DNA from 2 places in the Pantoea sp. ABR1s genome. Region 1 is predicted to be linked to the other one. Evidence: predicted binding sites of a transcription regulator. Region 1 holds the regulator's gene; the other holds the start of a gene.
The links. The regulator Fur, encoded in region 1, represses iron uptake genes when iron is present. The targets are predictions, from matches to a motif close to ATAATAATGAGAACNACTATCAA.
Positions count from the first base shown of each region.

Region 2: fepD (Fe(3+)-siderophore ABC transporter permease) is a predicted target of Fur. The motif match lies at 2,331-2,353, and genes of this name have one in related genera.

Region 1 covers NZ_CM173823.1:2,961,547-2,966,226, forward strand. The annotation lists gene ybfE (LexA regulated protein) at 1-163, shown strand, start outside; gene fldA (flavodoxin FldA) at 296-826, shown strand; gene fur (ferric iron uptake transcriptional regulator) at 1,175-1,618, shown strand; gene ACXKZD_RS13975 (hypothetical protein) at 1,690-2,085, opposite strand; gene glnS (glutamine--tRNA ligase) at 2,321-3,988, opposite strand; gene nagE (N-acetylglucosamine-specific PTS transporter subunit IIBC) at 4,141-4,680, opposite strand, start outside.
Region 2 covers NZ_CM173823.1:3,653,342-3,658,021, forward strand. The annotation lists gene ACXKZD_RS17200 (ATP-binding cassette domain-containing protein) at 1-314, opposite strand, end outside; gene fepG (iron-enterobactin ABC transporter permease) at 311-1,291, opposite strand; gene fepD (Fe(3+)-siderophore ABC transporter permease) at 1,288-2,277, opposite strand; gene entS (enterobactin transporter EntS) at 2,423-3,667, shown strand; gene fepB (Fe2+-enterobactin ABC transporter substrate-binding protein) at 3,662-4,630, opposite strand.

The DNA of each region.
Region 1 (4,680 bases):
GCGCAATCAACTGAAACGTGACAAAGGACGCGGACTTCGTCGTGTCGAACTGAAAATGAACAGTGACGCCGTCGATGCACTCAATACGCTGGCAGAACAGCGCAATCTCAGCCGTAGCGAACTGATTGAACAGATGCTACTGGCACAGCTCAAACTGGATTAATGCGGGCAAATCGCACGCAGAGGCAAATGTCGGGGCTTTAACCGTTCACCGGTTTTCTCTCGTCTGCTATTATTCGCTGAAATGTGCTGCGGCACACATCTCATCATCAGGATTTAAGAGGTTATTTTACTCATGGCACTCGTAGGCATCTTCTTCGGCAGCGATACCGGCAATACCGAAAACATTGCAAAAATGATCCAGAAACAGCTGGGTACAGATGTTGCAGAAGTCCATGACATCGCAAAAAGCACAAAAGAAGATCTGGAAGCGTTTGATATCCTGCTGCTGGGTATTCCGACCTGGTACTACGGCGAAGCGCAGTGCGACTGGGATGACTTTTTCCCGACGCTGGAAGAGATCGATTTTAACGGCAAGCTGGTTGCGCTGTTTGGCTGTGGCGACCAGGAAGATTACGCAGAGTATTTCTGTGATGCCATGGGCACGATTCGCGACATTATCGAACCGCACGGTGCCGTGATTGTCGGACACTGGCCAACTGAAGGCTATCACTTCGAAGCTTCGAAAGGCCTGGCCGATGACACCCACTTCCTGGGCCTGGCCATTGACGAAGATCGCCAGCCTGAGCTGACCAGCCAGCGTGTTGACCAATGGGTTAAGCAGATTTTTGATGAACTGCAGCTGAAAGAGATCATCGAAGCCTGATCCTGCCCGACTCAATGTGAGCGCCAGCTCACATTGAGGCAATGAAAATGCCTATAGAAATAATAGCCACATTTTTTTAACTTTCTCCGTTTAATCTGTAGAATACCCGCATCGATCTTCCGCTTATTTTCTCAGGCGGCAAGACTAAGTGATGTGCTAACAGACCTCTGTCAGAATCTTCCCCGGCCCGGTGACGAATCCCCAATAGCCCATGATGATTCAGACACGCCCTCTGGTTTTCATTTCATCGCTTCAGTTCTATAATGAGACGCAAATGAGAATGAGCACAGATCGACATTCAAGGCGATAAGCCACAAAAGTGAATATTAGTAACAGGACAAAATCCGCATGACTGACAACAACACCGCATTAAAGAAGGCTGGCCTGAAAGTAACGCTGCCCAGACTGAAAATTCTGGAAGTGCTTCAGGAACCTGAGTGCCATCACGTCAGTGCGGAAGATTTGTATAAACGCCTGATCGACATTGGCGAAGAGATTGGCCTGGCGACCGTTTACCGTGTTCTGAACCAGTTTGATGATGCCGGTATTGTGACTCGTCACAACTTTGAAGGCGGCAAGTCTGTCTTCGAACTGACGCAGCAGCATCACCACGATCACCTGATCTGCCTGGATTGCGGCAAGGTTATCGAGTTCAGCGACGAATCGATTGAAACGCGTCAGCGTGAAATCGCGACCCGCCATGGCATCAAGCTGACCAACCACAGCCTCTATCTCTATGGACACTGTACGCTGGGCGATTGCCGTGAAGACGAAACGCTGCACGACCAGTAACGCTGGCGCGGCCTGAAATAAAAAAACCGGTGAATTCACCGGTTTTTTTTCGTCTGTTTTCTGCCCTCACCTCACGCGACCAGCGTCTCCTGCAGATAGCGCCAGCGTGGAATGGAGCTGCTGCAATCCAGAATGGCCAGCGAAATGCGGCTCTGGTTATTGCCGTTCATCATCTGCATTTCGCGATACTGTACGACGATCTCTTTTTCATGATGAGAGAGAATGACATGTTCACAGGTGGCAATGCGCATCCCTTCCCGCTGCCCTTGTAATTGCTGAAAAAGATCCTCGACCTCGTTCAGATTGTACTCTTTGCCCTTTGGGGTCACCATGCGAAATTCAGGATGAAAATAGGACATCAGCAGCTGGAAACTGTCATCAGATCCGGCTGGCTGATTAAAAATACGTTCAATGAGCTGATGTAAAACGACGACACTGTGTTTGGCTTCCTGGGCGAGAACTGTCATTTTTTTTCCTTCTGTAACCCGCTTTGCAACCTCTGAGAGCGGATAGCCTACCTGAAAGCTGACAATTCACATCCTGAAATTGATTAATTTTTTTAAACTCAGATTACTCCCACAAGGCGGTATTGAACCGGTTGTGGTTAGTGCAGAATAAACGTCGGCGATGGTAAAAATCGGGGCAATAAAAAAGGGCGATAAATCACCCTTTTGTCATTTTATGAGGTCAGCCCCAAAAAATTTATTCGCCCGTTTTGGTCCAGGTATCACGAAGACCGACGGTGCGGTTAAACACCAGTTGCGTCGGTTTCGAGTAAACGCTGTCGGCGCAGAAATAACCTTCACGTTCAAACTGAAACGGTGTTGTTGGTTCCACATCGCGCAGGCTGGGTTCAACAAAGCCGTTTTTGATGGTCAGTGACTCAGGATTAATGACCGCCAGGAAATCCTCTGCAGCAGCCGGGTTTGGCACACTGAACAGACGGTCATACAGGCGGAACTCAGCTGGCTGCGCGTGATCCGCAGAAACCCAGTGAATCACGCCTTTGACTTTGCGGCCATCGGCTGGATCTTTGCTCAGCGTATCAACATCGCTGGTGCAGTAGATGCAGGTAATGTTGCCCGCTTCATCTTTGGCGACCCGCTCAGCACGAATCACATAGGCGTTACGCAGGCGGACTTCTTTGCCCAGCACCAGACGCTTATATTGTTTGTTCGCCTCTTCACGGAAATCCGCGCGATCGATCCAGATCTCGCGGCTGAACGGCACTTCACGCGTGCCCATCTCCGGTTTACCCGGATGATTTGGCATGGTGACGATTTCGCTATGGCCTGCTGGCAGGTTTTCGATCACCACTTTAAGCGGATCTAAAACCGCCATGGCGCGGGGCGCATTCTCGTTGAGATCATCGCGGATACAGGACTCCAGCGAGGCCATCTCCACGATGTTATCCTGCTTGGTCACGCCAATACGACGACAGAACTCACGGATAGAAGCGGCGGTGTAACCACGGCGACGCAGACCTGAAACGGTCAGCATGCGCGGATCGTCCCACCCTTCTACGTGCTTCTCGGTCACCAGCTGAGTGAGTTTACGTTTCGACATCACCGCATACTCCAGATTCAGGCGCGAGAATTCATACTGACGCGGATGAACCGGAATAGTGATGTTGTCCAGCACCCAGTCATAGAGACGGCGGTTGTCCTGAAACTCCAGCGTACAGAGCGAGTGCGTAATGCCTTCCAGCGCATCGGAGATGCAGTGGGTAAAGTCATACATCGGGTAGATGCACCACTTATTGCCGGTCTGGTGGTGTTCCGCGAACTTGATGCGGTAAAGCACCGGATCGCGCATCACGATGAAATTAGAGGCCATGTCGATTTTGGCGCGCAGACAGGCGGTGCCTTCGGCAAACTCACCGTTTCGCATCTTCTCAAACAGCGCCAGATTCTCTTCCACGCTGCGATCGCGATAAGGGCTGTTTTTACCCGGCTCTTTCAGGGTGCCGCGATATTCACGAATCTCATCCGGACTCAGTTCATCAACGTAGGCCAGTCCTTTGGAAATCAGCTCGATGGCATAGTTGTAGAGCTGATCGAAATAGTTTGATGAGTAACAGACCTCACCGCTCCACTCAAAACCCAGCCACTGAACGTCACGCTTGATGGATTCAACGAATTCCATATCCTCTTTAACCGGATTGGTATCGTCGAAACGCAGGTTGCATTGCCCCTGATAGTCCTGGGCGATGCCAAAATTCAGACAGATCGATTTCGCATGACCAATATGCAGATAGCCATTGGGCTCCGGCGGAAAACGGGTATGCACGCTGCTGTGCTTACCGCTCGCCAAATCTTCGTCAATGATCTGACGAATAAAGTTAGTTGGGCGGGCTTCAGCCTCACTCATCTCAAAAATCCTCAATACGAATAACGGGTGATTTGTACCACGAAGTAACGGAGTATGATCCACAAAGCGTCTGAGGGAAACAACCGTTTGTTAAGCCTTTAAAACAAAAAAGGCAGGAATCGCTTCCTGCCTGTGGGGTTCTGTTGCGGGGATTAGCCTTTCACTTCATACAGCGGGGTTTCCCCTGCTATTACCTGACCCTGTGCCAGTAAAGTCAGACCGGCGAAATCGTCGCTGTTGCTGACCACGACCGGACTCACCATTGAGCGGGCATTGGCGTTAAGGAATTCAAGGTCCATCTCCAGTACTCGCTGACCGGCGACCACGCTGGCCCCCTCTTCAACCAGACGGGTAAAGCCTTTACCTTCCAGCGCCACGGTATCCAGCCCCATGTGCACCACAATCTCCACGCCATTGTCGGTTTCCAGACAGAAGGCATGATTGGTGTTAAAGATTTTCACCAGCGTACCGGCAATCGGTGCCACTACCCATTTGTCGCTGGGCTTGATCGCCAGACCGTCGCCCACCGCTTTGCTGGCAAAGGCTTCATCCGGCACATCATCCAGCGCCACGACTTCACCGCTGACCGGCGCCAGCAGCGTGGCGATGACCTGCTTCTCACTGTTCAGCACCGCCTGCGGTTTAACGTCCGGCTCGGCCGGCGCACTGCTGGTAGCCGCTGCAGCGACCGG
Region 2 (4,680 bases), 690 kb from region 1:
CGCCCGCGCGCGACCAGTTCGCTGACGCTGATGCCCGCTGGTGCATTCGAGCTTTGCGGTAGCAGCCCCAGCCGACGCGCCACCTCTTTGGTAGCGTAGTGAGCAATCGCATTGCCATCCAGCAGCACCTGGCCTTTCAGAGGCGAGACCAGGCGGCTTAAGGTACGCAGCAGCGTCGACTTTCCACAGGCGTTGGGGCCAATAATAACGGTCAGTTCACCGTCGGGGATCGCGACGGTGAGATTCTCCGCCACGATTTTTTTGTCATACCCCAGCGTCAGCGCGTCGCCCTGCAAACGTGTTTTCACTGTCATTGGCGTCGCGCCTCCCGTACCAGTAAAGCAATCAGATAGAGTCCGCCCAGGCTAACCGTGATGACGCCAACCGGCAGCTGATAAGGCAGGAAAAAGTGCTGCGCGGCGTAATCCGCGGCGGTTAACAGCAGCGCGCCGCACAAGGCAGCCAGCGGCAGCGCGCCTTTGATACCGCCACACAGCCGACGAGCAATCTGCGGTGCCAGCAGCGCAATAAAGGAGACAGGACCGACCAGCGCGGTAGAGGCGGCGGTGAGGATCACGCCCGTCAGCATCAGCAAAACGCGGCTGCGTTCAACCGGTACGCCCAGCGCGCAGGCGGTGTCGTCACCCATCTCCAGCAGACGCATGCGCCGGGCCAGCATGCTTGTCGCCAGCAGCGCCAGCAGCAGCACGGTAATCACCGGCGTCGTTTTCGCCCAGGTAATGCCGTTGAGTGAACCGGCGCTCCAGAGCCCGGCGCTCAGTGCCGCCTCCAGTGAGGCGCTGATAATCAGCCAGCTGTTCAGCGCCATCAGCAGCGCCCGCACGCTGATGCCCACAATGATCAGACGAAAGGTCTCCACGCCGTTGCGCCAGCTGAACAGCCAGACCACGCCCGCCGTGAGCAGTCCGCCAAGCAGTGCCGCCAGCGTCATGCCCTCCATGTTTTGCTGGAACAGCACCAGTGCCACCAGGACGCCGCTGTAAGCGCCGGTATTGAAACCCAGAATATCGGGGCTGCCCAGCGGGTTGCGCAGCAGCGACTGAAAAATTGCCCCGCTGACGCCCAGTGCCGCACCAATCAGCAGCGCCATCATGACGCGCGGCAGTCGCCACTCCAGTACAATCAGCTGTATGTTACGCGCCGCCTCGCCGTTGATAAGGGCCCACAACTGGCTGGCGGAGATCGGTAAGGTGCCGCGCGTAATGCTCAGAAAGGCCAGCACCCCGCAGGCCACCAGCAGCATCAGCGCATTAATTATCACCCGTTTCATATCTGCCCTCTTCCCGACTTGCGGCGCACCAGCACAATCAGCATCGGCGCGCCCAGTATGGCCGTGACAATCGACACGCGCAGTTCGCCCGGTACCAGCAGCCGTCCCAGAATATCGGCGGCCAGCAGCAAACAGGGGGTGATAAGAAGGGTTCCGGGCAGCATCCAGCGATGATCGTTACCCAGCAGCCAGCGGGCCAGATGTGGCGTCATTAAGCCGACAAAAGCGATGGGGCCGACAGCGGCTGTCGCCGCCCCACTCAGCAGCGCAATAGCCAGTAATCCCACCAGCTGGGTACGCATCACCCGGGTACCCAGCGCAGTCGCCATATCACCGCCCATACTCAGGCTGTTGAGCGAACGCGCCAGCAGCAGCGCCAGCAGGCTCCCGGCGACTACCGCCGGAAAGGTGGTGCGCAGAATGGCAAAATTGCGGATATCCAGCGAGCCACTGTGCCAGAAACGCAGATGATCGTAGATGTCAGGATTGAGCAGCGATAAACCAGAGGTTAACCCCTCCAGCACCGCGCCCAGCGCCACGCCTGCCAGCGTCAGACGCACCGGATTAACGCGGCCACCGCCCAGCGCACCGGTCAGCGCCACCAGCAGGGAGGCCAGCAGTGCGCCCGTAAAGGCAAAGCCAAGCCAGTCCGCGGGGGAGTCAGCGCCAGACAGGGCGATGCCCAGCACCACCGCAAAGCCTGCACCGGCGTTGATACCGAGAATGCCGGGATCGGCCAGCGGATTGCGCGTCAGGCTCTGCATCAGCGCGCCCGCCAGACCTAAACTGATCCCGGCCAGCAGACCCGCCAGGGTGCGCGGCAGTCGGGCATCGCGCACGATGACACAATCGACGCGGTTACAGTCGCTGAATAAGGCCTGCGTGACATCATGAAAGGGGATAGATTTGGCACCCAGCATCAGGCTGAGCGCGAGAAGCAACAACAGCAGCATCCCTGAACCTGCTATTGCACGAAGTTGACGCATAACGTTTAAACCTTCACCGATTCATTGAGATCGCAGCACGAGTCATTATGATAATGATACTTGTTATCGTTATTAGTGATTTTTTGTATGTTACCATGACTCCCGGACTCAATGATGAGGAAAATGGGTGCAAAAAAGCGACGTTATGAACAAACCCTCCCACTTTATCGATCTCAGCCTGCTGAGAACCCACCCCGCCTTTCGCGCCATTTTTATCGCCCGCTTTATCTCCATCGTCGCCCTCGGCATGCTGGCGGTGGCGGTACCGGTTCAGATTCAGCAGCTAACGCAGTCGCCGCTGCTGGTGGGGCTGGCGGTGACGCTGGCCGGTGCCGGCATGTTTATCGGCCTGCTGACCGGCGGCGTGCTGGCGGATCGCTATGAGCGCCGACGTCTGATCCTGTTTGCCCGATCCACCTGTGGCCTGGGCTTTGTCGCCTTATGCATCAATGCCCTGCTCCCTTCGCCGTCGGTGATCGCCGTCTTTGTGCTGGGACTATGGGATGGTTTTTTCGGCGCGATAGGCGTCACCGCGCTGCTGGCGGCGACGCCGGCGCTGGTCGGGCGTGAAAACCTGATGAAAGCAGGTGCGATTACCATGCTGACGGTGCGATTTGGCGCGATTCTCTCACCCGCCATTGCCGGACTGGTCATCGCGCAGGGCGGTGTGGCGTGGAACTACGGACTGGCGGCATTTGGTACGTTGCTGACGGTGTTAACCCTGCTGCGGTTGCCGCGGCTTGCGCCACCGCCGCAGCCGCGTGAACATCCGCTGAAAGCACTGGCCAGCGGCGTGCAATTCCTGTTTGCCAGCCCGATTGTTGGCATGGCGGCGCTGGTCGGCGCGCTGGTGACGTTAGCCAGTGCGGTGCGCGTGCTCTATCCGGCGCTGGCGCCACACTGGCAGGTCGGCGTGACGGAGTTAGGGCTGATGTATGCCGCCGTTCCGCTGGGTGCTGCCACAGGTGCCCTCACCAGCGGACGGCTGGCACAGTCACCGCAGCCGGGCCGCCTGATTCTGGCGAGTGCTATTGCTGCTTTCGTCGCGCTGGCTCTGTTCAGCCTGATGCCGTGGTTCAGCGCGAGTCTGGTCTGCCTCGCGGCCTTTGGCTATTTCAGTGCCATCAACAGCCTGGTGCAGTACGCGCTGATCCAGACGCTGACGCCTGATGCGCTGCTCGGCAGGATCAACAGCCTCTGGACAGCGCAGAATGTCACCGGCGATGCGATAGGTGCAGCGATGATTGGCGCGATGGGTTCACTGTTGTTGCCGCAGCAGGCGGCCAGCCTGGCTGGTCTGGCAGCCACCGTGCTGGGCATCGTCATGTGGCTGCTGATGGCGCGTCTGCGTCGCTATCAACCGCCTGCACCGGCGGAAACGGGATCATGATTTAACGAACAGCGTCTCCAGCCGCGTCAGCAAATTGCTGGCGCTGTAGTAGTCGAGCCGGAAGCTATCCAGCCCCAGCGCATAGACCGCTTTTGCGCGCACAGCTGGGGTCTGCGCCAGGAAAGGGTTGCTCATCACCTGTGCGGCGGTGGGCTCTTCAGCGGCAAACAGCAGATATGATTGACCATTAAGGCCTGCCGCCAGATTTTCTCCTGACAGTTGCAGGATATCTTTACGCTGTCCCATGCTGTGACCAGACTGAAGAGTGGCCGGCGGCGTCGCCAGAGTGAAGCCCAGTTGCTGCAGTAATTTCCCCTGCGCCGATGCATCCGTCCACAGATTGACTGCCCGGCCATCCCCGTTCCACACCATCGCTGATACCGGCTGCGGCGGCAGGGTCAGCTTCGCTTTCAGAGCCTTTTCTCGCGCATCAAACTCAGCTTTCCGGGCGGCAGCTTCCGCTTCATGCCCGGTCGCCTCACCCAGCAACGTCACCAGTTGCTGCCAGCTTTTATCGTCGTAATTCACCACCAGCACCGGCGCAATCGCCGCAAGCTGATCGACCAGTTTGATCGCCGAATCATTCCCGGTGGCGCTGACCACAATCAGGTCTGGCGCTTCAGCAGCAATCGCTTCTGCACTGGGCTCACCAATGTAGAGACGTTTTACGCCGCGCTGTTTGGCCACTTCGCCCCACTGACGGAAGAATCCCTGCTTATCAGCCAGCCGACTGCCGGGTGCAGTTGCGCCACTGGCGACGACCGGCGCATCAATGGCCAGCAGCGAGCCGGTCAGGGTAACGCTGGTCGAGACAATGCGCATCGGTGCCTGGGTCAGCGTGATATTGCCTGTTGCCCCGGCGACAGTTCGCGGCCAGCCGGTCTGGGCAGCAGCGGTAACGCTGAACAGGCTGATGCTCAGGAAAAACAGCGCTATCGCCGATGTGACACCATGTTTACTCATAGATTTTCGTCCACTTTTACCCGGAAAAAGAGAGAGACCATTTGTGCTGA